One region of the Centipeda dianae genome, then DNA from elsewhere that is predicted to be linked to it. Evidence: riboswitches for the same ligand, from Rfam matches in the RefSeq annotation. Region 1 holds a riboswitch; the other holds the start of a gene.
What was found. A riboswitch is a leader RNA that binds a small molecule or an ion and turns the genes downstream of it on or off. The one in region 1 is predicted to bind thiamine pyrophosphate.
Positions count from the first base shown of each region.

Region 1 (3,408 bases):
CGTGTGCTCGTCATAGTCATGCGCGCGCAGCAGTGCCGTAATCGCACGCATCCCGTACGAGTTCGGATTTTTGGACAGGGGGGCAAAAACACCGTCCGCTACGCTGAGTGTCGGGTCGGGTACGACAAGTTCCTCATCGAACTCCTTGTGACTGCCGAGTCCCGTACAGACGGGACACGCGCCGAACGGGCTGTTAAACGAAAACATACGCGGCGCAATCTCGGGGAGAGAGATGCCGCAGTCCACACAGGCGAAATTCTCGCTGAACATGAGGAGCTCCCCGTCCACCACCTGCACGTAGACCACACCGCCGCCCGCACGCAGAGCCGTTTCCAGAGAGTCTGTCAGACGGCTCTCCATGCCCGCACGCACAACAAGGCGATCCACCACAATCTCGATCGTATGCTTTTTCTGCTTTTCAAGGGTGATTTCCTCGCCGAGGTCGCGCAGTTCGCCATCGATGCGCACGCGCACATAGCCGTCGCGGCGGATCTGGTCGAGGATCTTGCGGTGCTCGCCCTTTTTCCCGCGCACGAGCTGCGCCATGATGAGCAGCTTCGTCCCCTCGGGCTGCGTCATGATGGCATCCACCATCTGATCGACGCTCTGCTGCGCAATGGGCTTGCCGCAGCTCGGGCAGTGCGGCCGCCCCGCACGCGCGTAGAGCAGACGCAGATAGTCATAGACCTCCGTCACCGTGCCCACCGTCGAGCGCGGGTTGTGGCTCGTCGTCTTTTGGTCAATCGAGATCGCAGGCGACAGCCCCTCGATATTGTCCACGTCAGGCTTGTCCATCTGTCCGAGGAACTGCCGCGCATACGCAGACAGCGACTCCACATAGCGGCGCTGCCCCTCGGCGTAGATCGTGTCAAACGCGAGCGAGGATTTCCCCGAGCCCGAGAGCCCCGTCACGACAACGAGCTTGTCGCGCGGGATCTCCACGTTGATATTCTTTAGATTATGGGCGCGTGCGCCCTCGATTTTGATACTTTCGTTCATATTTCCCTCCATTTATTTGGATCAAGTGACTGAAGTTTTTCAATCTTGTTTTTCATGCGCAGCGATGATATAATAACAGAAAATTACATATTTCCACTAGGGGAGCGTTATTGCTGAGAGATCTTCGGATCGACCCTTGGAACCTGTTGGGTAATGCCTGCGTAGGGAAGTGGCTTTGTTTGTTGTTGCCGTTCGGTCTATGCCGGACGGTTTTTGTATTTTAGGAGGCAGTTTTATGGCAACGCAGATGCAGCGTGCACGCGCGGGGGAAATTACGGAGGAGATGCGTATTGTCGCAGAGGAGGAACGGGTGACGCCGGAGTTCGTACGCGAGAGCGTGGCAGCAGGACGGATTGTGATTCCCGCGAACACGGAACACAAGGGGCTCCGTCCGCGCGGGGTTGGCGCAGGGCTGCGCGTCAAAGTGAACGCGAACATCGGTACATCGAACGTATTCCCCGCAGTTGAGCCGGAACTTGCGAAACTGGACGAAGCCGTCCGCTGCGGTGCTGACGCTGTGATGGATCTCTCGACGGGGGATCATATCGACGTATCACGCCAGCGGATCATCGCCCACTCCCCTGTCATGGTTGGGACAGTTCCACTCTACGAAGCGACCGTGGTTGCGATCCGAAACCACGGCGCAGTGATTGAAATGACGGATACGGATCTCTTTCATGTAATCGAGCAGCAGGCGCGGGATGGAGCAGACTTCCTAACACTGCACTGCGGCGTAACGCGCTCTGCCATCGAGCATATGAAGCACGAGGGACGCGTCATGGATATTGTGAGCCGCGGCGGGTCGTTCATTGCGGGCTGGATGCTCCACCACGATAAGGAAAACCCGTTGTATGAGCGTTACGACGACATCCTCGACATCTGCGAGAAATACGATGTGACGATCAGCCTTGGCGACGGAATGCGCCCCGGCTGTCTCGCAGATGCAACAGATCGCTGCCAAATCACGGAACTGCTCACACTCGGAGCGCTTGTGGATCGCGCATGGGCGCGCGGCGTTCAGGTGATGGTAGAGGGTCCGGGTCACGTGCCGTTCGATCAGATCGCATCAAACATGAAGCTCGAAAAGGAACTCTGCCACAACGCGCCATTCTATGTTCTCGGCCCTCTCGTGACGGACATCGCACCGGGATACGATCACATTACCTCGGCGATCGGCGGGACACTTGCCGCCGTAAATGGGGCAGATTTTATCTGCTATGTGACGCCTGCGGAACATCTGGGACTGCCGACCATCGAGGACGTGCATACGGGCGTTATCACGGCACGGATAGCGGCACATTCAGCTGATCTCGTGCGCGGCGTACCGGGCGCGTGGGAGTGGGATCTCGCAATGGCGAAGGCACGCAAGGCTCTGGATTGGGAGAAGCAGATGACGCTTGCAATCGACCCCGACCTTGCCCGCAGAAAACGCGGAGCGCGCAACGAGGAGGGTGCGGAGGCGTGCTCCATGTGCGGGAATTACTGTTCGGTGAAGCTCCTCGGACAGTATTTGGGAAAGCCCGGAAACGGATCTTGTTAAGGAAGCACTGATAAATTCAGCGCCGCCATCTTGACGCATCTTTTTTGCCCGCACTGTGTCGACAAATCCTCCACATAGCTTTTGCTATGCGTCCGGTTTGTCTCCTTGTTCGGACGAAAAAATCTACGCCAATCTGGCAGACTTCATTTTATCAGCGATTCCTTAGAACACTTCTCCCCCAAAGAGTACCGCGTAAGTTGTTTTGTCAGATCATAGTGCTTTCCCTCACGCTTATTTTTTCTTCTTCGGCAGTTCGCCTTCCAGTTCCACAATCATGTCGCGGAGTTCTGCGGCACGCTCGAATTCAAGCGCACGCGATGCCTGCTGCATTTCGCGCAGGAGGCTCTTGACGAGGTTCTCGCGCTCCTTCTTGCCGAGCTTCTTCTTCGCCTTGCCGTCCTTTTTGCCATACAGTGCTCTGTCCTCGGCGGCGACGAGTGTCATCTCGATGAGCGGGACGATGGGCTTTTCGATGGTCTTGGGCGTGATGCCGTGCGCCGTGTTATACTCGCTCTGGATCGTGCGGCGGCGTTCCGTCTCGTCCATGGCACGCTGCATCGAGCCCGTGATGACATCGCCGTACATGATGACGTGCCCGCCCGCATTGCGTGCGGCGCGTCCGATGGTCTGGATGAGCGCAGTATCCGAGCGCAGAAAGCCCTCTTTGTCCGCATCGAGAATGGCGATGAGCGACACCTCGGGCATGTCCAGTCCCTCGCGCAGGAGGTTGATGCCGACGAGTACATCGAACGCGCCCGCGCGCAGGTCATGAATGATCTCCGCGCGCTCGATGGTCGCGATGTCCGAGTGGAGGTAGCGCACCTTGACCCCCGCCTCGCGGAGGTATTCGGTGAGATTCTCCGCCATGC
Region 1 covers NZ_CP128650.1:1,635,582-1,638,989, forward strand. Annotated here, with positions in the region: gene uvrA (excinuclease ABC subunit UvrA) at 1-999, opposite strand, end outside; TPP riboswitch at 1,088-1,184, shown strand; gene thiC (phosphomethylpyrimidine synthase ThiC) at 1,235-2,539, shown strand; gene QU667_RS11630 (secretion protein HlyD) at 2,536-2,679, opposite strand; gene uvrB (excinuclease ABC subunit UvrB) at 2,771-3,408, opposite strand, start outside.

Region 2 (3,408 bases), 1.0 Mb from region 1:
TGCAAAGAACGCCGTCATGGTGCAGGAGTTTGAGCGCTCCCGCAGAGCCTTGACCGTCGTTTCCCATATGCTCCGTGCGCAGGGGACGCCTGCGCTGCCGTTCGGCGAGGTGTCGAAGGAACTGCTTGCCGAGGCGGATCGGCGGGCACAGGAGTTGAGAACCTGACATTTTTGGTAAAATGGAGGAATACACATGAAGAAAAGCGTTGACATTCTGGGGCTTCCTGTCATCAGTATCACCGAGGGACGCGAGCTCGGCATGAGCAAGACGCTGCTCATCGACGCGCCGAACCGCGTTGTAGCGGCGATCACGATCGAGGACGAGGACTGGTATCGCGGCGTCAAGCTCATTCCCTATGATAATGTCATTGCGGTCGGCGAGGATGCCGTCACGATCAACAACAGCGAGAACATCCTGACGCTGGATGCGGCGGGCGATTTCGAGACCCTGCTCGACGACAACATCCGCGTGATCGGGACGAAGGCGATTACGCGCTCGGGCGTGATCCAGGGCACGATCTCCGAGATCTTCATCGGCGAGGACGGCAGCATCGAAAAGTGCGAGATCACGACACCGGAGGGCATGGCGTCCGAGGTGACGGCGGATCAGGTTTCCATCTTCGGAAAGGAAGTCACAGTCATCTCCCCGGAGGGCGATGCCGGAAAAAAATCTGACGCAGCGGCTGCACCGGCGGCACCCGCTGTGACAGCGCCCGCAGATCCTGTGCCTGCGGCTGAGCCGGTGATTGAGGAAACTCCCGCCGTAGAAGCTGCGCCCGTCGCTGCGATGCCCGTGATCGAGGAGTCCGCACCCGTGGCGGAGGCTGCTCCTGTGGTGGAGCCCCCGATGGAGGAGGCCGCGCCTGTCGCTGCTCCGGCAGCTCCTGCAGAGGAGCCGGCACCGACCGCCGCGCCGGCGATGCCTGAGCCTGAGCCAGCCCCCGCGCCGGTGGCGCATCCTGCGATGGCGGTGGTTGAGGATCCGGCACCGGCCGAACCCGCTCCGGCTGCGGCAGAGCCCGCCGAGGACAAGAGCGCGGAGCGCGTGAACGAGGATCGTCACCGCCGATTCCTGCTCGGCAAGAAGGCGACACGCACGATCAAGATGGACAACGGTGTCGTCATCGTCGAGGCGGGCGCGGACATCACCGAGGAAGTCCTGCAGAAGGCGAAGCTCGGCAACAAGTTCATCGAGCTCTCGATGAGCGCACAGTAACCGTATATAAACCGAATAAGGGGAGCTGACAGCAGTCGGCTGAGAGGGGATGATGCGTCCCGACCCACAACCTGATTTGGATAATGCCAACGTAGGGATATATGTGCAGAGCACGCGGCTATGTCAGTTGGCATGGCCGCGTTTTTTGTGTGAAATCACTTTTACGACGGAGGAAATATCATGAACACACGAACCCTCGACCAAATCCGCGCGGCATCCCCGCTCGTCCACTGCATTACAAACTATGTCACCGTCAATGACGTGGCGAACGTCCTGCTCGCCATCGGGGCGCGTCCCATCATGGCGGACGATTCGGAGGAGGTGGAGGAGATCACCGCCCTCTGTGCGGGGCTCTGCCTCAACATCGGCACACTCAACGCGCGAACCATCCCGAGCATGATCGCAGCGGGAAAGCGTGCACGCGTTCTTGGTCATCCCGTTGTGCTCGACCCCGTCGGCGCAGGCGCGAGCGCGCTGCGCACCGCGACCGCACTGCGTATTTTGGACGAGGTTCGCCCTGCCTTGATTCGCGGTAATATTTCTGAGATTCGCACGCTTGCCGTCGGGAGCGGCGCGACACAGGGCGTTGACGCGAGTGCGGCGGATGCCGTCACCGAGGAAAACCTCATGGCTTCGGCAGATGCTCTGCGCACCTTTGCCGCACGCACGGGCGCAGTCGTCGCAGTCACGGGCGCAATCGACCTCGTGACGAACGGGAGCGACTGCTATGCCATCCGAAACGGACGCGCGGAGATGGCACGTGTCACAGGCACGGGCTGCCAGCTCTCCGCGCTCCTCGCCGCCGCCCTTGCCGCCGTCCCGTCCGATCCGCTCGCGGCAGCCGCCGAGACCGTCGCACTCATGGGGGCGGCGGGCGAGATCGCATGGGTGCAGATGGGGGAGTGCGACGGCAATGCGACCTATCGCACGCGGATCATTGACGCTGTTTATTGCCTGACGGACGAAGAACTCGCCGCGCGTATGAACATTATGAAACTCTGAGGAGGATGTACGATGAAAATGTATACGGCGCTCACCATCGCGGGCAGTGATTCGAGCGGCGGCGCGGGGATTCAAGCGGATCTCAAGACCATGACCGCGCACGGCGTTTACGGCATGAGCGCAATCACCGCACTCACTGCGCAGAACACCACGGGTGTCACGGACATCCTAGGCGTCCCGCCCGCATTCCTCGCGGCACAGCTCGATGCCGTCTTTACCGACATCCCGCCCGATGCCGTAAAGATCGGCATGGCTCATGGTGCTGCGCTCATCCGCATCATTGCGGAGAAGCTCGATGCATACCATGCGCGGAACGTCGTCGTTGATCCCGTCATGGTCGCAACGAGCGGGGCGCGGCTCATCAGCGAAGATGCCGTTGCGGCACTCGTATCGTTGCTCCTGCCGCGTGCGACCATCATCACGCCGAACATCCCCGAGGCGGAGGTGTTGTCCGACCTGCGCATCACCGACCGCACCCATATGACCGCAGCGGCGACGCGGATCTACGAGCGCACGCATACCGCCGTCCTGATGAAGGGGGGACACAGCGTCGACGATGCGAACGATCTGCTCGTCGATGGAAACGGTGCGCGATGGTTCGAGGGACGGCGCATTGCGACCACAAACACCCATGGAACGGGCTGCACCCTTTCCAGTGCGATTGCCGCGAACCTCGCACGCGGCATGGACTTGGATACGGCAGTCGAACGCGCGAAGGCATACCTCTCGGGCGCGCTCGCTGCGGGGCTCGACCTCGGCGCGGGCAGCGGCCCGCTCGCGCATGGATTTGATTTGAGGAGTGAATTTATATGCTAGACACACGCACCCGCAGGCGCACCCTCGCCTACGTCCTCCTGCGCTTCCTGCTGCCAAAGCTGCGGCGGGATTGAATGGATTTGCGCGGGGGCGATGTTGCCGCACGCATTTTTCGCTCCGTAAGTTCAAAAAAAGAGGGGAAGCCGGAATATGGCTTCCCCTCAACATATTTACAGCATATTGTTAGAGCCGGATGTGCTCGATGTGCCTCATATCCACGGTGACGACCGCCGCATCGAAGGCGATCTCGTAGAGGATGAGATCGTCGCCGACTTCGTCGATGGTCTCCTGATAGCGCGGGATCTTTGCGGCAAACAGGGGCGCGAGGTCATAGACCGTATGCGCCGACTTCACGGCTCTTCCGCTCGCGCGGA
Region 2 covers NZ_CP128650.1:259,683-263,090, forward strand. Annotated here, with positions in the region: gene QU667_RS01335 (conjugal transfer protein TraD) at 1-166, shown strand, start outside; gene QU667_RS01340 (PRC-barrel domain-containing protein) at 194-1,216, shown strand; TPP riboswitch at 1,225-1,331, shown strand; gene thiM (hydroxyethylthiazole kinase) at 1,397-2,218, shown strand; gene thiD (bifunctional hydroxymethylpyrimidine kinase/phosphomethylpyrimidine kinase) at 2,231-3,034, shown strand; gene QU667_RS01355 (pyridoxamine 5'-phosphate oxidase family protein) at 3,218-3,408, opposite strand, start outside.
Region 2: linked by a shared signal. The riboswitch ahead of thiM (hydroxyethylthiazole kinase) and the one ahead of thiC (phosphomethylpyrimidine synthase ThiC) in region 1 are both predicted to bind thiamine pyrophosphate.